Regions from separate parts of the Isoptericola sp. b515 genome, predicted to be linked through region 1. Evidence: riboswitches for the same ligand, from Rfam matches in the RefSeq annotation. Region 1 holds a riboswitch; each other region holds the start of a gene.
The links. A riboswitch is a leader RNA that binds a small molecule or an ion and turns the genes downstream of it on or off. The one in region 1 is predicted to bind cyclic di-AMP.

Region 1 (6,509 bases):
GGTCTCGGCCTGCTCGACGGCGTGCCGCAACGCGATCTCCGCGGTCGGCGACCCGTCGACCCCGACGACGATCCGCCGCACGTCGTGGATCCGGTCGCCGTCGCGCCGCTCCGGGTCGTCGGTCTCGGCGACCTCCTGCCGGTAGGGCACGACCACCGTCGGGCAGTGCGCGTGGGCCGGCAGCGCCGAGGACACCGTCCCCAGCAGACGCTCCGTGAATCCGCCGCGCCCGCGCGTCCCCACGACGGCCAGGCACGCCTCCGCGGACATCTCGACGAGCACCCCGGCGGCGTCCCCGGTGGCGACCGTCCCCGTGACCGGGACGCCGATCCCCTCGACCCTTGCCGTGGCCTCGGACAGCACCGCCTTGGCCCCCTCGGCGATCGCGGTGTCGTCGAGGGCCGCGTAGCCGCCGTCCAGGGAGGCGGCCGTGAAGGACGGCAACGAGTAGCTGCACACGACGTGCAGGCTCCACCCGACACGTGCCGCGTACGCCGCGGCCCAGTCCAGGGCGTGCATGCTCGCGTCGGAACCGTCGACCCCCACCAGGACGACCTCAGGACGTGTCATCTCGCGCCTCCCGTCTGCGTCCGGACCTCGCCGTCCGGCATCCGCCTGGTTCAAGCCTAACGAAAGCGCCCCGCAAGACGCAGCAAAGGCCGCCCGGCGACACCGCGTGGCGCGCTCGGGGGCCGGGCCGTGCCCGGACGCACGACGCCCCGGCACTCACGAGGAGTGCCGGGGCGTCGGGGCGGACGGTCGAGGCGTCGGTCAGCCGGTGACCCGCAGGAAGGTCGGGCTGGACTGCCAGAGGCTGGACTGGCGGACGGTCCAGCCGCCGGGGCGCGTGGCCTCGATCTGCTGGCCGTTGCCGATGTAGATCGAGATGTGCCCCGGGGACCAGATGAGGTCGCCCGGCTGCGCCGACGACTGCGAGATCTGCGTCGTGTTGGACGCGCTGAGGATCGCGCTCGAGGAGTGCGGCAGCGAGACGCCGACCTGCGCGTACACGTAGGTCACCAGGCCCGAGCAGTCGAACCCGGACGGCGAGGCGCCGCCGACGACGTACGGCGTGCCGAGGTAGCGGGCCGCGATGGACACGACCTGCGAACCCCGCGAGCTGTCGGCCGTCGGCGTCGAGGAGCTGGAGCTGGAGCTCTCGGTCGTGCTCGACGAGGACGAGGACGACGACGAGGACGAGCTCGACGTCGACGTCGACGTGGGCTCCCGCTCGGCGGAGCGCGAGGTGGTCGTCTCGCGCACGGGCTCCGGCTCGGGCTCGGGCTCGGGCGCCGCCTTGATGTCCGCCTTCTCGGCGATCTTCGGCGTCACGCGCTCGACCTGGACCTTGGCACCGGAGTCGACGGTGACCACGGGCGCGGACTCCAGGGCCTCGCGGGCCTGGTCGGTCAGCGAACCGAGGTCCACGGTGCTCAGCTTCTTGGCCGCGTCCGAGTCCACGGGCGCGGCGTGCGCGGCGGTGGCGCCACCGATCGTGGAGACCAGCAGACCGCCGGCGGTGGCCATCACGGCAGCACGACGGCTCGCGGCTGCAGATGGTGCGGTGATGGGGCGGCGGGCGGCCAGGTGCCGACCGCGCGTCGTGGTGCGTGCGTTCACGTGTTCCCTCTCCTGTCCGCCTACGAAGTCAGCTGTCGGGTTCGGGTGGGAGAAATCACCCGGCCCCACGGTTCGGACGAACCGTGGGACTTCACCCCGAGGACACCGTGTCCGGTGCCCGAGAGTGGGTCCCCCGCCCCTGCCTAGGGTCTCGGTTCCCGACCGGCGGCAGGGCTCGGCGTCCGGTCGAGGTCCGGCAGACTGCTCCACCGGACGCGAGAACGGTATCTGATACACGCCCCGATGTCACGTTTCGATCACGATCTGCGGCGATACACGTCCGAGGGGCCCCGCAGAGGGCACTGCGCCCCCCGCTGAGTCCCTCGAGGGGTGTCCGGCGTCCGGGACCCCCGGGAGCACCTCGCGGCACGACAGAGGGCCCTGCCGCGCTCTGCGCGCGACAGGGCCCTCGGCACGAGGTGCCGGCGTCTCAGCCGACTCGGATGAAGGTCGGGTTGGACTGCCAGATGTTCCGGAACTGGATCGTCTTGCCCGGACGCGGGGCGTCGATCTGCGTGTTGCCACCCGCGTAGATGGAGATGTGGCCCGGGGTCCAGATGAGGTCGCCCGGCTGCGCGGCGGAGCGGGAGACCACGCTGCCGGCGTAGCGCTGGTCCGAGGACGACCGCGGCAGCGAGATACCGGCCTGGGCGTACACGTACTGGGTGAACCCGGAGCAGTCGAAGCCGGACGGCGTGGTGCCACCGGAGACGTACGGGACGCCCACGTAGCGCGAGGCGATGGAGACGATCGTCGACCCGACGGCGGAGTCCGGCACGGCCGTGGTGGCCGAGGAGGACGTCGTCGTCGAGGAGGAGGAGGACGAGCTCGAGAGCGACTCGCGCTCGGAGGAGCGCGACGGCGCCGCCTCGCGCACGGGCTCCGGCTCGGGCTCCGGCGCGGCCTTGATGTCCGCCCGCTCGACGATCGTGGGCGTCACGCGCTCGACCTGGACCTTGGCCTCGGCGTCGACGGTGACCACCGGGGCCGCCTCGAGCGCCTGGCGCGCCTGGTCGGTCAGCGCACCCAGGTCCACGGTGCTCAGCTTCTTGGCCGCGTCCGCGTCCACCGGCGCCGCGTGGGCGGCGCTCGCGCCACCGATCGTGGAGACCAGGAGACCACCGGCGGTCGCCACCACAGCAGCCCGACGGCCTGCGGCCGCGGAGGGGGCCGCCATCATGGGGCGGCGTGCGGCGCGGTGCTTACCGCGCATGCTGCGAGCAGTCACGTTCAACCTCTCCGTTCGCCTACGAGGTCAGCTGTCGGGTTCGGGTGGGAGAAAACACCCGGCCCCGCGGTCCGTACGAACCGTGGGACTTCACCCCGAGGACACCGTCACCGGTGCCCGAATCGTGGGTCCCCCGCCCCTGTCGTGCGGTCATCCGTGGGAACCAGGACGGTGACAGGGTTAGGCGCCCGTCCCGGTACTCGCGCGAGACACCCGCGCGAGCGAGTCTGACCGTACCGGAACCTCCCCGCCGATGTCACGCTCCGGTCACGTCTCGCGTCCGATGCGTCGCGTCGAGATCTCAGCGGGCTGCGACGAAGAGGTGCTTGGCCAGCTCCTCCGGCAGCTCCAGGGCACCGTCACCGTCGACCAGACGGACGACGAAGTCGTCGCCGGCGCGCTCCACCTCGATGCTCGCGCCCGGGAAGAGGCCCGCGTCGGACAGCCGCAGGAGGAACTCGTCGTCGACCTGGACCGGCTCGGCGATGCGGCGCAGCACGACCGTCGCGGAGGCGTCGGCCCCGGACTCCAGGTACAGCGGCAGGGACTGCACGCCTTCGAGGAACGGCAGCTCCTCGTACTGCTCCCCCAGCTCCGACAGCCCCGGGATCGGGTTGCCGTACGGGTCGTGGTGCGGGTGGTCGAGCAGGGTCACCAGCCGACGCTCGACGAGGTCGCTCATGACGTGCTCCCACCGGCAGGCCTCGTTGTGCACCTGCGGCCAGTCGAGCTTGATGACGTCGGTGAGCAGACGCTCGGCCAGACGGTGCTTGCGCATGACCCGCACGGCCTTCTCCTGACCGTCGGCGGTCAGCTCGAGGTGCCGGTCACCGGTGACGACGACCAGACCGTCCCGCTCCATCCGCGCGACCGTCTGGGAGACGGTCGGGCCCGAGTGCCCCAGACGTTCCGCGATCCGGGCGCGCAGCGGCGTGATGCCTTCCTCACCCAGCTCGTAGATCGTCTTCAGGTACATCTCGGTGGTGTCGATCAGGTCCGTCACGTCCGCTCCCGTCTTGAGGCCCGGGCCTAGTCTATTCGCATGACCCTCCAGATCCCCGCGTCGATGCTGCCCTCCGACGGCCGCTTCGGCTCCGGCCCGTCCAAGGTGCGCACGGGCCAGGTCGAGGCCCTCGTCGCGGCCGGCGACCCGGCACGCCCGGTGCTGGGCACCTCGCACCGGCAGGCCCCGGTCAAGGATCTGGTGCACCGGGTGCGCACGGGCCTGACCGAGTTGTTCGACCTGCCCGCGGGGTACGAGGTGGCCCTCGGCAACGGCGGGTCGACCGCCTTCTGGGAGGTCGCCACGGCGTCCCTCGTCCGACGGCGGGCCCAGCATGCCGTGTTCGGGGAGTTCGGGGCCAAGTTCGCCGCCGCCACCGCCCGGGCACCCTTCCTCGACGACCCCGAGGTGGTCGAGGCCGCACCCGGGACGGTGGCCCACCTGACGCCGTCGGACGCCGTGGACGTCTACGCCACCCCGCACAACGAGACCTCGACCGGGGCGGTCGCCCCCGTGCGCCGCCCGGGCGGCCCCGACCAGCTCCTGCTGACCGACGCGACCTCGGGTGCGGGCGCGCTGCCGGTCGACCTGCACGAGACCGACGTCTACTACTTCGGCCCGCAGAAGGCCTTCGCCGCCGACGGCGGCCTGTGGCTGGCGCTGTGCTCCCCGGCGGCCGTGGAGCGCGCCCGGGAGGTGGAGTCGTCCGGCGACGGCCGGTGGGTGCCGGAGTTCCTGTCGCTGACCACGGCGCTGGAGAACTCCCGCCAGGACCAGACGCTGAACACCCCCGCCGTCGGGACGCTGGTCATGCTGGCCGACCAGGTCGAGTGGCTGCTCGAGCACGGCGGGCTGGACTGGTCCGTGCGCCGCTGCGAGCGCTCGGCGCAGGTCCTGTACGGCTGGGCGGCGGCGACGCCGTGGGCGACACCCTTCGTCACCGACCCGGCGGAGCGCTCCCCGGTGGTGGGCACGATCGACCTGGACCCGTCGGTCGACGCGGGGGCCGTCGTCGGGCTGCTCCGCGACCACGGGATCCTCGACGTCTTCCCCTACCGCAAGCTGGGCCGCAACCAGCTGCGCGTCGGCATGTTCCCCGCGGTGGACCCGGACGACGTCGCGGCGCTCACGGAGTGCATCACCTACGTGGTCGACCGGCTCGGCTGACGAGGCTGACGGGGACGGCGAGCGCGGCCGGCGCGCCCGACGTCAGGCCGGCCGGGCCCGCTCCGCCGGGACCGGCTCGTCCCCGGCCGGGACCGGCGGGTCGAGATAGACGACCTCGAGGTGCGGTCGGCGCAGCAGCCGGTAGCGCACCGTGACGCGCCAGGACCGCATCGCCCAGACGGTGGCCGCGAGCGCCACGGCGAGGGTGGTGATCGACCCGACGAGGATCGACCAGCGCGGCCCGAACGCCTCGCCGATCCAGCCGACGACGGGTGAGCCGATCGGCGTGGAGCCGAGGAACACCATCATGTAGAGGGCCATGACCCGCCCGCGCATCACCGGGTCGATCGAGGTCTGGATGGTGGAGTTGGCCGCGGTCATCATCGTCAGCGCGGACAGGCCGACCGGGATGGTCGTGACGACGTAGAGCCAGTAGGTCGGCATGAGGGCGTTGACCGCCGTCGCGACCGCGAAGGCGAAGGCCGCACCGATGACGAGCCGCACCCGCGGGCGCTCGCGCCGGGCGGCGAGCAGCGCGCCGGTCAGCGACCCGATCGCCAGCACGGAGCCGAGCAGCCCGAACTCGCCGGCGCCGCGGTCGAACTCGACCCGCGCCATCATCGCGCTGGTGAGCTGGAAGTTGAGGCCGAAGGTGGACACGACGGCCATGACCACCATGATCACGACGATGTCGGAGCGTCCCCGCACGTACCGCAGACCCTCGAGGATCTGCCCCTTGCCGCGCGGTGCCCGGTCCTTGAGCCACATGGCGGCGGGGCGCATGAGCGCCACGGCCGCGATCGTCGCGGCGAAGGTCAGGCCGTTGATGACGAACACCCAGCCCGAGCCGACGGCGGCGATGAGCAGGCCGGCGGCGCCCGGTCCGACCAGTCGGGCGGCGTTGAAGGACGCGCTGTTGAGGCCGACGGCGTTGGACAGCCGCTCCGGGGGCACGAGCTCGGCGACGAAGGCCTGGCGCACGGGGTTGTCGAAGGCGGTCGCGACCCCGAGGCCGAGCGCGAAGGCGTACACGTGCCAGAGCTCGGCCGCGCCGGACAGCACGAGCACGCCGAGGCCGAGGGCCAGGACGCCCATCGCGCCCTGCGTGGCCATGAGGAGCTGCCGGCGGGGCAGGCGGTCGGCGAGCAGCCCGGTCCAGGGGCCGATCAGCAGGAACGGCAGGAACTGCAGGGCGGTGGTGATGCCGACGGCGACGCCGGAGTCGTCGGTGAGGTCGGTGAGCACCAGCCAGTCCTGGGCGATGCGCTGCATCCAGGTGCCGATGTTGGCGACGAGGGCAGCGCCGAACCACAGGCGGTAGTTCGGGTAGCGGAGGGAGGAGAAGGTGGCACTCATCAGCGCCCGGGTCAACCATCGCACGGCGAGATGTATTCCCCCGGGGGTTCAGTCCGGTTCGTCCGTTCCATTACCCTGTCGCGGGTGCGCACCGAAATGACTCTTGCAGACACCCTTCACACCCTCGGCCTCCTC
Region 2 (6,509 bases), on a different contig from region 1:
GCCGGCCACAACCGGGTGGGCGACCTGCGCGCCCGCATCGACGAGCTGCGCACCGAGGCCGACCGCCTGCAGCGCCAGGGCGACCTCGAGTCCGCCGCGCGCCTGCTCTACGGGGAGATCCCGCAGGTCGAGCGCGAGCTCGTCGAGGCCGAGCAGGCCGAGGCCTCCGAGGAGGCGGCCGAGGAGGCGGCGCACGAGACGCCGATGATCGCCGACAAGGTCGGGGCGGACGAGGTCGCCGAGGTCGTCTCGGCCTGGACCGGCATCCCCGCCGGCCGCATGCTCCAGGGGGAGACCGAGAAGCTCCTGCACATGGAGGACGTGCTCGGCGAGCGGCTCATCGGGCAGCAGGCGGCGGTGCGCTCCGTGTCCGACGCCGTGCGGCGCTCGCGGGCCGGGGTGGCGGACCCCGACCGGCCCACGGGGTCCTTCCTGTTCCTCGGGCCGACCGGTGTCGGCAAGACCGAGCTCGCCAAGTCCCTGGCCGAGTTCCTCTTCGACGACGAGCGCGCCATGGTGCGCATCGACATGTCCGAGTACTCCGAGAAGCACTCGGTGGCGCGGCTGGTCGGCGCACCCCCCGGGTACGTCGGCTACGAGGAGGGCGGGCAGCTCACCGAGGCCGTGCGCCGCCGGCCCTACTCCGTGGTGCTGCTCGACGAGGTGGAGAAGGCCCACCCCGAGGTCTTCGACATCCTGCTGCAGGTGCTCGACGACGGTCGCCTCACCGACGGCCAGGGCCGCACCGTGGACTTCCGCAACACCATCCTGGTGCTGACCTCGAACCTCGGCTCGCAGTTCCTCGTCGACCCGGTGATGGACCAGGAGGCCAAGCGCGAGAGCGTCATGACGGCGGTGCGCACGGCCTTCAAGCCCGAGTTCCTCAACCGGCTGGACGACGTGGTCCTCTTCGACGCGCTGTCCCTCGACGAGCTGGGACGGATCGTCGAGCTGCAGGTCGCGGCGCTCGCCCAGCGGCTGGCCGACCGGCGCATCACGCTCGACGTGACGCCGTCCGCCCGCCGGTGGCTGGCGGTCGAGGGGTACGACCCCGCCTACGGCGCCCGCCCGCTGCGGCGGCTCGTCCAGCGCGAGATCGGCGACCGGCTGGCCCGCCGGCTGCTGTCCGGCGAGACGGCCGACGGGGACACCGTCGTCGTCGACCGCGTCGAGGGTGCCGAGGGGCTCTCGCTGGCCTGATCGTCGCCGGGACGACGACGGCCCCGCCCTCCGTGCGGAAGGCGGGGCCGTCGGGCGCTCGCGGCGCCCGGACCGGTGCCGGTCAGATGCGGATGAACCGCGGGCTGCTCTGCCAGATCTGGCGCTTCACCACGCCGACGCCCGGACGGGCCGACTCGATGATCCGGCCGTTGCCGGCGTAGATCCCGATGTGCCCCGGCGAGTAGACCAGGTCGCCCTGCCGGGCGTTGCTGCGCGAGACGCGCGTGCCGAGAGAGGCCTGGGCCGACGACGAGCGCGGCAGGGTCTTGCCGATCGCCTTCTTGTACACGTAGGACGTGAACCCCGAGCAGTCGAACCCGGTGGCGGGCGACGTGCCGCCCCACGAGTACCGGTGCCCGATGTAGTTGTGGGCGACCCGGACGACCTTCTGGCCGCGGGTCATCTTCGGCTTGACGTGGACCTTCCGGTACTTGGTCGACTTCTTGAGTCCCTCGGCCCGGGCCGGCACCCCGACGACGCGGATCCTGTTCTTGCCCAGGTCGTACTTGCCGAGCCCCGGCCGGAACCGGACGACCCCGTACTTGTTGGTCTTCTTCACGGCGACCTTGTCGCCGGAGATGAACAGGCGCACGCGGCCCTGGACGGGCTCGCCCCACTTGCGCAGCTTCACCGTGTACTTCGGGCGGGTGTGCCACTTGCCCTTCGTGGCCGTGTGACGGCTCTTGGAGACGTACATGTTGGTCGTCGCCTTGGGCTTGATCCACACCCTGCGGTGCTTCGTCACCTGCTCCAACCCGGTGGAGGCGGCCGGCGCGACGACGACGCGGATGCCGTTGCGGCCGACGTCGTAGTGGGAGAACCCGGGGCGGAAGTGGATCGTGCCGTCCCCGTCGAGGCTCTTGACCGCGACCTTGGTGCCCTGGACGTAGAGCCGGACCCGGCCGGCGAACGCCTCGCCGTCCGCGGTCGCGCGGACCGTGTAGCGGGGGCGGGTGTGGCCCTGTCCCTTGCGGCCGGTGCTGCGGGACTTCGACACCGAGACGTCGGGCGTCGTGCTCACGACGACGGGCTCCTCGGTGGCGGTGCCGGTGTCCTCGGCGGCCGGTTCCTCGGTCGGCGTCGTGGTCGTCCCGTCCGTGGTGGTCGTCGGCTCGGGCGACGCGGTGTCCTCGACGACGGGTTCCGGCGTCGGGGTCGCGGTGCCGTCGGAGACCGACGTGTCGGTCGCGTCCGTGGTGGTCGTGCCGGCCGAGGTGGTCTCGTCGGCGACGGTCTCGTCCGTGGTGGTCGTGAGCGCGTCGTCGGCGGCGGCCGATCCGGCGCCGGCGACCAGCGTGCCGCCGGCGAGGGCCGCCGTGAGCGTCATGGCGACGGCGGCGTGGCGTTTCCTGGGGGTGCGCACGGCACCCTGCGGGCGCGCAGCATCCAGCGAGGGTGTGGACATGGGGTACTCCTCCAGCCGGCGAGATGAGCTGTCGGGTTAGGCCGAGAAGTGGTGGCCTGCCGCCGATGGACGGCTTCACCCCGAGGGTGGCGCTGACGTCACCCGAAGAACCTGGGTCTCCCGCTGCTGCCGTCGGTGCTCCGGTGGGCCGTCCCGTCGGCAGCACTGGGCACCGGGCCGGTCGCCGCCCGGTCTCCGGGCGACGACAGGACGCTAGCCCCGAAACGGTCGGAGGTCACGGTCAGATAACGGTCACCTCCTGCGCCGATGGTGGAGGCGGTGTGAAGGGATCCGGCGGCGGGACGCTGTCCGACATGACGGACACGGCACGCCGGAACCGTCGGAAACGGCCGTCGACCGAGGGCCGGGATCGGGCGATCGACCCATCCGGGGTGCCGGGGAGGTGAAGATCGGGCACCGATCCGATGACGTTCCCGGCCGCTCAGTCCAGGAGCGAGCCGGTCCGCGTGCCGTCCACGACGGCCACGCACAGCCCCGTGCGGTCCCCGGCGGCCCAGGACTCCTCGCTCGGCGCCCAGACCACCAGCTCGACCCGTGTGGAGTCGTCCGCGCGCGCCTGCGGGCCCAGGAGGTCCGGGGTGCAGCCCCGCGCGGTGCGGGCCGCGGCCTCGTCCGCGCCGGGCCAGACGGCGTCCGCCGACGCGTCGGTGCGCCCGACCACCTCGGCCGCGTGCGGCTCGCCGCACGGCACCACCTCGACGCGTCCCACGGCGCCGTCGGTCGGGGCCTCGGCGAGGCACGAGCCGAGGACGAGCTGCACGGCGTTGACGGTCTGCGGCGCGGTGACGTCGGCCGCGACGGGTTCCCACGCCTCCTCGCGCGTGCTCGTCGTCAGGTAGGAGGCCCCCACGGCGCCGCCGACCACGAGCAGGATCAGGGCGAGGACCGACAGCACCCAGATCCGGGCCCGGCGCCGCGCCGCGGCGCGCTCGGCCGGCGTGGGTCCGGGGGCGCCCCAGCGGGCCCCGGGGTCCACCGGCCGGCGGTCCGACGCGCCCGTCGGTGCCGGGCCGGGGGAGGGACGGGCCGGACCCCGCGTCCCGTCCGGGGCGGGGCCGGACGCCTCCGGGCCGGGCGAGGCGAAGGAGAGGTCGTCCTCGGGGCGCTCGGTCATGGGAGCCAACCTACCGAGCCGGGCGCTCCTTCCGGGTCCGGGCGGTTCAGACCCCCACGCGGCGCTCGACGCCCGGCAGGTCGTCCTCGCGCAGCACGTCGGACAGCCGTCGGCGGTCCAGGCGGCGCACCCACCCGGCCCGTGCGCCGTCCGGTCGCGCCTCCTGCAGCACCCACCGGCGGACGCCGAGCGCGGTGAGGCGCGCGCCGATCGCCAGGACGTCCTCGCGGGTGTGCACGGTGGGGTCGACGGTGGTGCGGATCTCGTGGTCGACCCCGGACTCGACCACGAGCCGGGCCGACTCCCACGCCGCCCGCCCGGACGGTGCCGCTCCGGTGACGAGCTCGTACCGGTCCGGCACCGCCTTGATGTCCAGGCCGACCCAGTCCACCAGGGGCAGCACGCGGGCGAGCCGGGTCGGCCAGGGGCCGCCGGAGTGCACGCCGACCTCGAGCCCGAGGTCGCGGACGTCGCGGCAGGCGTCCGCCAGGCCGGGCTGGAGGGTGGGTTCACCGCCGGAGATCACCAGGCCGTCCAGGAGGCTGCGGCGCTTGCGCAGCAGCTCGAGGACCTCCGACCAGGTCGCACCGGGCCGCCGCCGGGGGTCGATCAGGGAGGGGTTGTGGCAGTAGGTGCACCGCCACGGGCATCCCTGGGTGAACGCGGTGGCGACCAGACGACCGGGCCGGTCGACCGTCGAGAACGGCACGAAGCCGGCGATGCGCAGCGGTGCCCGGGCCGGCGCGTCAGGCGACATCGACGGTCACCGCCGCGGGCTCCCGGGAGGCCGCGGGCTCCCGGAACGGCACGCGCTCGGCGTACTCGCCCTGCTTGCCGGTGTTGAAGGACGCCACGGGGCGGAAGTACCCCATCACCCGGGTCCACACCTCGGTCCCGGCGCCGCAGGTCGGGCAGGAGCGCACGTCGCCCGCGAGGTAGCCGTGCGTGGCGCAGATCGAGAACGTCGGCGTCACCGTGAGGTAGGGCAGCCGGTGGTTCTCCAGGGCACGGCGCACGAGCAGCCGGCACGACTCGGCGCCGGACATCTGCTCGCCCAGGTAGAGGTGAAGCACCGTGCCACCCGTGTAGCGCCGCTGCAGCTCGTCCTGGCGGGCGAGTGCCTCGAACGGGTCGTCGGTGAAGCCGACCGGGAGCTGGGTGGAGTTCGTGTAGTACGGCTGCTCCGGGGTCCCCGCCTGCAGGATCCCCGGGTAGCGGGCGCGGTCCTCGCGGGCGAACCGGTAGGTCGTGCCCTCGGCAGGGGTCGCCTCGAGGTTGTACAGGTGGCCGGTGCGCTCCTGGATCTCGACGAGGCGCGTGCGCAGGTGGTCGAGCAGCTCGAGGGCCGTGGCGTGCCCGGCCGGCGTGGTGATGTCCTCGGTGTCGGCGGTGGCGTTGCGGATCATCTCGTTGACCCCGTTGACGCCGATGGTGGAGAAGTGGGCGTCGAGCGTCCCGAGGTAGCGCCGCGTCCAGGGGTACAGCCCGCCGTCCATGAGCCGCTGGACCGTCTCGCGGCGTGCCTCGAGACCGTCGGCGGCGAGGTCGACGAGGCGGTCCAGCGCCGCGTACAGCGCCTCGCGGTCCGGGCCGTGGACGTGCCCGAGCCGGGCGCAGTTGATCGTGACCACTCCGAGCGAGCCGGTCTGCTCGCCGGACCCGAACAGCCCGTTGCCGCGCGCGAGCAGCTCGCGCAGGTCGAGCTGGAGGCGGCAGCACATCGAGCGCACGTCGCCGGGGTTCAGGTCGGAGCTGATGAAGTTCTGGAAGTACGGCGTGCCGTACCGCGCGGTCATCTCGAAGATCTCCTCGGAGATCTCGGAGTCCCAGTCGAAGTCCGGCGTGATGTTGTACGTCGGGATCGGGAAGGTGAACACCCGGCCGGCGGCGTCCCCGGCGGACATGACCGCGACGAACGCCCGGTTGATCATGTCGGACTCGGCCTGCAGGTCGCCGTAGGTGACGTCGAGGACGTCGTCGCCGACGACGGGGTGCTCGTCGGCGAGGTCGGGCGGGCAGGTGAGGTCGAAGGTCAGGTTGGTGAACGGCGTCTGGGTGCCCCAGCGGGACGGCACGTTGAGGTTGTGGACGAACTCCTGCAGGGCCTGGGTGACCTCGGCCTGGCTGAGGCGGTCGACGTGGACGTACGGGGCCAGCAGGGTGTCGAAGGAGCTGAAGGCCTGGGCCCCCGCCCACTCGTTCTGCAGCGTGCCGAAGAAGTTGACGATCTGCCCGAGCGCCGAGCTCAGGTGCCGGGGCGGCCAGGAGGCGACCGCCCCCGCGACCCCGCCGAACCCCTCGGACAGCAGTTGGCGCAGCGACCACCCGGCGCAGTAGCCGCCGAGCACGTCGAGGTCGTGGACGTGCAGGTCGCCCTGCCGGTGCGCGGCGGCCAGCTCGGGGGAGAACACCTCGTCGAGCCAGTAGTTCGCGATCGTCTTGCCCGCGACGTTCAGGACGAGGCCACCGAGGGAGTAGCCCTGGTTGGCGTTGGCGTGCACCCGCCAGTCGGCCCGGGCGACGTACTCGCCCACGGCGGCGGAGGCATCGATCTGCGTACCCACGGCGACTCCTCGCATCAGGCTTGTGAAGACATTCACGAGCCTAGCGAGGCGAGGGAGGGGGCCCTCCCGACACGCCGCGGGGGCCGGCGTGACATCGATCCGGACCGGCCGTCACCTCGGCGCCTCAGACCAGGTCGAGCACCACCGGCACGTGGTCGCTGGCGCCCTTGCCGCGTCGCTCGTC
Region 3 (6,509 bases), on a different contig from region 1:
GCTGCCTCGAGGAGGAAGTCGTCGAGAATCTCGGTGGTGGTCGTCATGTCCTGACCTCGTTTCGTGATGTCCGGGTTCTTGCGAGTGAACCCCCGCGGTCCCCCTGGGACATCTCCCGGTGTGCTCCTCCCGGCGCGGTACCCGGACGCGGCCCCCGCACCGGGTGCGCCGCGTGGGCGTGGTCGTCGACGGTGGCGCATCATGGCGGGCGAGAGGCATGCCGACCGACCCGACGGAGGGTGAGGATCCATGGGCACGCAGGACCAGGTCCAGCTCATCGCCTACGCCGACCGGCTCGGCGGCGACCTGCGGGGACTGGCGCGCTTCCTGCGCCGCGACGAGGTCGCCGAGTCGTTCGGGGGCGTGCACGTCCTGCCGTTCTACACGCCCTTCGACGGCGCGGACGCCGGCTTCGACCCCGTCGACCACACGGCCGTCGACCCGCGCCTGGGGACATGGGACGACGTGCGTGACCTGTCCCGCACCCACGACGTGATGGTCGACCTCATCGTCAACCACGTCTCCGCCGACTCCGCGGCGTTCCGCGACGTCGTCGCCCACGGCGACGCCTCGCCGTGGGCACCGATGTTCCTCACGATGTCGTCGGTCTTCCCGGACGGCGCACGGGAGGAGGAGCTGGCCCGCATCTACCGGCCCCGGCCCGGGCTGCCGTTCACGGCGCTGCGGCTCGGGGACACGCTGCGCTACGTGTGGACGACGTTCACGCCCCAGCAGATCGACATCGACCTGAGCTCCGAGCTCGGCCAGGACTACCTCACCTCGATCCTCGACACGGTCGCGGCGGCCGGGGTGCGTCAGGTGCGCCTCGACGCCGTCGGGTACGCGGTCAAGACGCCGGGCAGCACGTGCTTCATGACGCCCGAGACCTTCGCCTTCATCGCGGACTTCGCGGCACGGGCGCGGGAGCGGGGTGTGGACGTCCTGGTCGAGGTGCACTCCTACTACCGGCGTCAGATCGAGATCGCGCGGGAGGTGGACCTCGTCTACGACTTCGCGCTGCCTCCGCTCGTGCTGCACGCCCTGTACACCGGCGACGGGGCGGCGCTGCTCGACTGGCTGCGCGAACGTCCCCGCAACGCCGTCACGGTGCTCGACACCCACGACGGGATCGGGGTCATCGACGTCGGCCCCGACCAGACCGTCGAACCGGGGGAGCCGGAGCGCCCCGGCCTGCTGGACCCGGCCCAGATCGACGCCCTCGTGGAGGGGATCCACGAGCGCACGGGTGGCGCGTCAGCCGCGGCGACGGGTGCCGCGGCGTCGAACCTCGACCTGTACCAGGTGAACTCGACGTTCTACGACGCGCTCGGCCGCGACGACGCGCGCTACCTCGCCGCGCGAGCGCTCCAGCTCTTCACGCCCGGCATCCCGCAGGTCTACTACGTCGGCCTGCTGGCGGGGGAGAACGACGTCGAGCTCCTGCAGCGCACGGGCGTGGGGCGGGACATCAACCGCCACCACTACACGGCGGAGGAGATCGACGCCGCACTCGACACGCCGGTGGTGCGGCGGATGCTGGCCCTGTGCCGGTTCCGCAACACGTTCCCGGCGTTCGACGGCGACGTCGACGCGACGCTCGACGGCACGGTGCTGAGCATGGAGCGCCGCGGCGTCGAGGTGCCCGACGCCGTCGCCGTCCTCGAGGTCGACCTGGCCAGCGGTGTCGGGACCCTGACCTGGTCCTCCGGCGGGCGGGGCGAGGCGTCGGTCGACCTCGCCGCCTTCACCCCGGACGACCTCGGCGGCCCGGTGGGGCACTGAGACCGTCCGGTCTCAGCCGCCCATCTCGGTGACGGCGTCCGTGTACTCCCAGTGCCACGGCTCGTACTTGTCGTAGATCGCCCAGTCGGGGTTGTCCCAGCCGTAGGCCGGGGCGTTCGCGCGGAGCCAGTCGTAGCGGCTGCCGGAGTACGTCTCCGGGCAGAGGTCCACGGCCAGACCCCACCCGTGGTTCGAGGTGCCGGGCGTGGCGGCCAGGTACCCCTTGGCCTCCTTGGTCGCGACCTGCGACGAGTAGCTCCGGTAACCGTCGGTGATGCACATGTTCTCGCCGAAGACCACGCGGTAGGCCAGGTTGAGCCGGGCGAGGGCGACGCCGGCGTCGGCGCGGATCCGCGTCGTGCCGTCCCACAGGGTGCACATCTCGCTCTCGGGGATGTACCCGTTGGACCCGGTGCCGCTGGCGTAGCCGTCGCAGCCGGGCAGCGGCGGCGGCGGGGGCTCGGGTGCCGCCTCGACCGACAGGGCGACCTTCTCCGCGGACAGCGTGGCGTCCGCCGGCACGACGGTGCCGCCGACCGAGCCACCGGCCGCGCGGGACGTCGTCGGCGCGGCCCGGTCGGCGTTCCGGGAGGCGGCCTGGCCACGGTCGGCGAGCAGGGCCGCCTGCTTCGCGGCGCTCGTCACGGCCGCGAGGTCGGCGGCGGCGTCACCCGGGGCGCGGACGCCGGAGGGCGCGGCCTCCGGGCTCGTGGCGCGCGGCAGCTCGGTCGTGCCGGAGGCCACGGCCATGCCGGTCGTGGTCGCCATCGTGACCGCGAGGCCCAGGCCGATGCTCAGCGGCCAGCTGGTGGGCGCGAGCGAGGACCAGGTGGGGCCGGTGCGGCGGCGTCGGGCCGCGTGGCTCGCGGTGTGTCGTCCCTTGGCACGTGCCCTCGTGGGTGCGGGTCGTGCGGTCGCGTCGGGGAGCGCGGGCAGGTCGCGCGTGTGCCTCATCGGGCGGTGCGGGGTCGCATCGAACATTCTCCTGGCGCCTGCGGGGTTAGCTGTCGGGTTCGGGTCGGAGACTGACCCGGCCGGCAGGGCGTCCCTGCGCGGCTTCACCCCGAGGGCACCGCGGTGCCCGAGAGTGGGTCCCCCGTCCCTGTCGTTCGTGTCGTCCGGCTCCGGGGCGGTGACAGGGCTCGGCGCCCGCCTCGGACATCTCACCTGGGGTGTGAGCTGCCTGGACACTATCCCTCCCGCCGCGAGTTGTCACGGGTAGATCACGGGTGCGCTACGTTGACCAACCTCTGACCCGATTCGCAGGAAGAAGGTGGACGATGGCGGAACGGACGTCACGTCGTTCGACGATCGCCGTGCTGGGCCCGGGGGGCGTCGGCGGGCTGGTGGGAGCGCTGGCCGCCCGGGCGGGCCATCGCGTGATCGTCCTGGCCGGCCCCGAGACGGCGTCGACCCTCCGTTCCGACGGCCTCCGCGTCACCAGCGGCTTCTTCGGGGACTTCTCGGCCGAGGTCGAGGCGGACACCGAGCTGCGCGAGCCGGTCGACCTGTGCCTGGTCGCCGTCAAGCACCCGTCGCTGCCGGAGGCCCTGGACCGGGTCCCCGCCGAGCACGTCGCCGCCGGGCTCGTCGTGCCGCTGCTCAACGGGGTCGAGCACGTCGCCGCCCTGCGTGAGCGGTTCGCGCCGGCGTCCGTCGCCGCCGGTGTCATCCGCGTCGAGTCCACCCGGACCGCTCCCGGGCGCATCGTGCACGGCAGCCCCTTCGTCGAGGTGGACCTGGCCAGCAGCACCGCGCCCGCCGACCGGCTCGAGGCCGCGGCGACGATCCTGCGGGACGCGGGGGTCACCACGCTGGTCCGCGACGACGAGGGGGCGATGCTGTGGGGCAAGCTCGGGCTCCTCGCGCCCTTCGCACTGCTGACGACCTACCACGGGGAGCCGATCGGGACGCTCCGGACCGAGCGTCGCGACACCCTCGCGGCGCTCGTCGCGGAGGTCGCCGCGATCGGCCGGGCCGGCGGCGGTCCCGACACCAGCCAGACGGCCCTGCGCTTCTACGACACGTTCCCGCCCGAGGCGCGCTCGTCCATGCAGCGTGACGCCGAGGCCGGGCGGCCCCTGGAGCTCGACGCCATCGGCGGTGCCGTGCTGCGGGCCGCCGACCGGCACGAGGTCCCCGCGCCCCTCACCCGGCGGCTGGTGACCGAGCTCGGCCGGTCCTCGACCTCGTCACCGGGCGCCTCGACGGGAGCCGGCGCCACCGGGTAGCGAGCAGGTGCCCTGGGGGGACATCCTGGAGCCGGCCCCTCGAGGACGAGGTCGACGACGACGGAGGATCCCATGACCGCGAGTCCGCCCGCCACGACCCCGGACGTCGCGACGCCGGACCCCGCGCAGCGCCACCCGGCACCGCGCACCACCCACCAGGTCGTGAACCAGCCGCCGGAACGCGTCGACGTCAACGAGTACCTGGACTTCCCGGTGCTGCGCGAGGCGGTGCACGCTTTCGGCGGCGACTGGGGCGAGGAGCGACTGGTCGAGGCCGGGGCGCACGTCGGGACCACGGCGTTCCAGCACGCGGCCGAGCGGGCGAACACCCACGAGCCGGTGCTGCACACCCACGACCGGCGTGGCCGCCGCCTCGACGAGGTCGAGTACCACCCCGCGTACCACGAGGTGCTCGCCGCCGCCGTCGAGCGCGGGGCGCACACCGGCGCCTGGGCGGAGCCGGGACCCGGGGCGAACGTCGTGCGCGGCGCCGTCTTCTCGCTGTTCTCGCAGGTCGAGCCCGGCCATGCGTGCCCCGTCTCGATGACGCACGCGGCCGTGCCCTCCCTGCGGCACGCGCCGGAGCTCGCCGCCGTCTGGGAACCGCGCCTGCTGTCCTCCGCCTACGACGGCACGCCGGCCGCTCCCGGGGACAAACCCGGCGTGCTCGTCGGCATGGCCATGACGGAGAAGCAGGGCGGGTCGGACGTCCGCGCCAACACCACGGCGGCCGTCCCCGCCGGCCCGGCCGGGACGTACCTGCTCACCGGGCACAAGTGGTTCTGCTCGGCCCCGATGTCGGACGCGTTCCTCGTCCTGGCCCAGGCCGGAGGCGCGGACGCCGGGCCGCCCGGGTCACCGACGTGCTTCCTGGTGCCGCGCGTCCTCGAGGACGGCACCCGCAACGCGTTCCGCATCCAGCGGCTCAAGGACAAGCTCGGCAACCGGTCGAACGCGTCGGCGGAGGTCGAGCTCGACGGCACCGTCGGGTATCTCGTCGGCGAGCCCGGCCGCGGGGTGCGCACCATCATCGAGATGGTGTCGCGCACCCGGCTGGACTGCGTCCACGGGTCGGCGGCCGGCATGCGCCAGGGGGTCGCCGAGGCCTTGTGGCACGCGGACCACCGCAGCGCGTTCGGGGCGCACCTGGTCGACCAGCCCGCCATGACGGCCGTGCTCGCCGACCTCGCGCTGGAGTCCGAGGCCGCGACCCTGACGTCGATGCGCCTGGCCGCGGCGTACGACGCCGAGACGGACGCCGAGCGGGCGTTCCGCCGTCTGGCCACGGCGGTGAGCAAGTTCTGGGTGTGCCAGCGCGGCCCGCACCACGCGTTCGAGGCGATGGAGTGCCTGGGCGGCAACGGGTACACCGAGGCGTTCCCGCTGGCACGCCGGTACCGCGAGCAGCCCGTCATGGCCATCTGGGAGGGGTCGGGCAACGTCATCGCCCTGGACGTGCTGCGGGCGATGGCGCGCGAGCCGGAGTCGGTCGAGGCGTTCCGTGCCGAGCTCGGCACGACGGCGGGGGCGCACCCCGCCCTGGACGCGCACGTCGCGCGCACGCAGCGGCTGCTCACCGAGCTCGCCGGGTCCGACGACGGCGCGCAGCAGGCGCAGGCCCGCCGCGTCGTCGAGTCGCTCGCCGTGGCGCTGCAGGCGTCGCTGATGGTGCGGCACGCGCCGTCGGGCAGCGCCGAGGCGTTCGTCGCCGCGCGGCTCGGGGAGGACCGCGGCGCCGGCTACGGGGTGCTGCCGGCCGGCACCGACTGCCGTGCGGTGCTGGCACGGCACCGCCGGCGCTGACCGAGGCGCGTCCCGACGCGTCGTCCGGCCGGGCGGGGCGTCACTCCTCGTCGTCGACGAGCAGGTCGGCCGTGACCAGCACGTAGTCCTCGTCGCGCAGGTCCTTGATGATCTTGCCGACGGCGTCGACCGAGGTCGCGTGGATGTCGTGCAGCAGCACGTTGCTCCCGGGCTCCACCTGCTCGCGGACCCGACGGCGGGTCTCCTTCGCGTCGCGGGTCTGCCAGTCGAGCGTGTCGAGGTTCCAGGTCATGACGTCGAGCCCGCTGCGGGTCGCGAGCGTGCGGACCCGGCCGTCGACGTCACCGTAGGGCGGCCGCAGCAGGAACGGGGTGGACCCGGTCGCCTCGCGGATCGCGTCGGAGGTGCTGCGCAGCTCCTCGCGCACCTCGGCGTCGTCGAGGGTGGTGAGCTGCGGGTGGCTCCACGAGTGGTTGGCGACGAGGTGCCCCGCGTCGGCGACGGCGCGGGCGATCTGCGGGTTCCTGGCGACGTTGTCGCCCACCATGAAGAACGTGGCCGGTGCGTCCTTGCGGTCGAGGATCTGCAGCAGCCGTTCGGTCTGCGCCACGGGACCGTCGTCGAACGTCAGGGCGACGCACTTGTCCACCCGGCAGTCGACGCCCTCGGCACGCGCCGCCGCACGGCGCTCGGCGGTGATCTGGTCCAGCCGGGTGCGCCACAGGGACGTGC

Region 2: linked by a shared signal. The riboswitch ahead of Q6350_RS02755 (C40 family peptidase) and the one ahead of Q6350_RS13155 (C40 family peptidase) in region 1 are both predicted to bind cyclic di-AMP.
Region 3: linked by a shared signal. The riboswitch ahead of Q6350_RS04930 (D-alanyl-D-alanine carboxypeptidase family protein) and the one ahead of Q6350_RS13155 (C40 family peptidase) in region 1 are both predicted to bind cyclic di-AMP.

What each region holds. Positions count from the first base shown of each region.
Region 1 is NZ_JAUQYR010000004.1:254,625-261,133, reverse strand. It holds gene Q6350_RS13165 (universal stress protein) at 1-570, opposite strand, end outside; gene Q6350_RS13160 (C40 family peptidase) at 772-1,620, opposite strand; cyclic di-AMP (ydaO/yuaA leader) riboswitch at 1,623-1,787, opposite strand; gene Q6350_RS13155 (C40 family peptidase) at 2,051-2,848, opposite strand; cyclic di-AMP (ydaO/yuaA leader) riboswitch at 2,851-3,014, opposite strand; gene Q6350_RS13150 (metal-dependent transcriptional regulator) at 3,150-3,851, opposite strand; gene serC (phosphoserine transaminase) at 3,891-5,018, shown strand; gene Q6350_RS13140 (MFS transporter) at 5,061-6,374, opposite strand; gene Q6350_RS13135 (hypothetical protein) at 6,459-6,509, shown strand, end outside.
Region 2 is NZ_JAUQYR010000001.1:581,137-587,645, reverse strand. It holds gene clpB (ATP-dependent chaperone ClpB) at 1-1,200, shown strand, start outside; gene Q6350_RS02755 (C40 family peptidase) at 1,283-2,626, opposite strand; cyclic di-AMP (ydaO/yuaA leader) riboswitch at 2,631-2,774, opposite strand; gene Q6350_RS02750 (septum formation family protein) at 3,069-3,761, opposite strand; gene Q6350_RS02745 (anaerobic ribonucleoside-triphosphate reductase activating protein) at 3,808-4,518, opposite strand; gene Q6350_RS02740 (ribonucleoside triphosphate reductase) at 4,508-6,340, opposite strand; gene Q6350_RS02735 (exodeoxyribonuclease III) at 6,450-6,509, opposite strand, start outside.
Region 3 is NZ_JAUQYR010000001.1:1,084,257-1,090,765, forward strand. It holds gene Q6350_RS04920 (maleylpyruvate isomerase family mycothiol-dependent enzyme) at 1-47, opposite strand, end outside; gene gtfA (sucrose phosphorylase) at 250-1,782, shown strand; gene Q6350_RS04930 (D-alanyl-D-alanine carboxypeptidase family protein) at 1,795-2,736, opposite strand; cyclic di-AMP (ydaO/yuaA leader) riboswitch at 2,756-2,922, opposite strand; gene Q6350_RS04935 (ketopantoate reductase family protein) at 3,063-4,013, shown strand; gene Q6350_RS04940 (acyl-CoA dehydrogenase family protein) at 4,086-5,816, shown strand; gene Q6350_RS04945 (polysaccharide deacetylase family protein) at 5,857-6,509, opposite strand, start outside.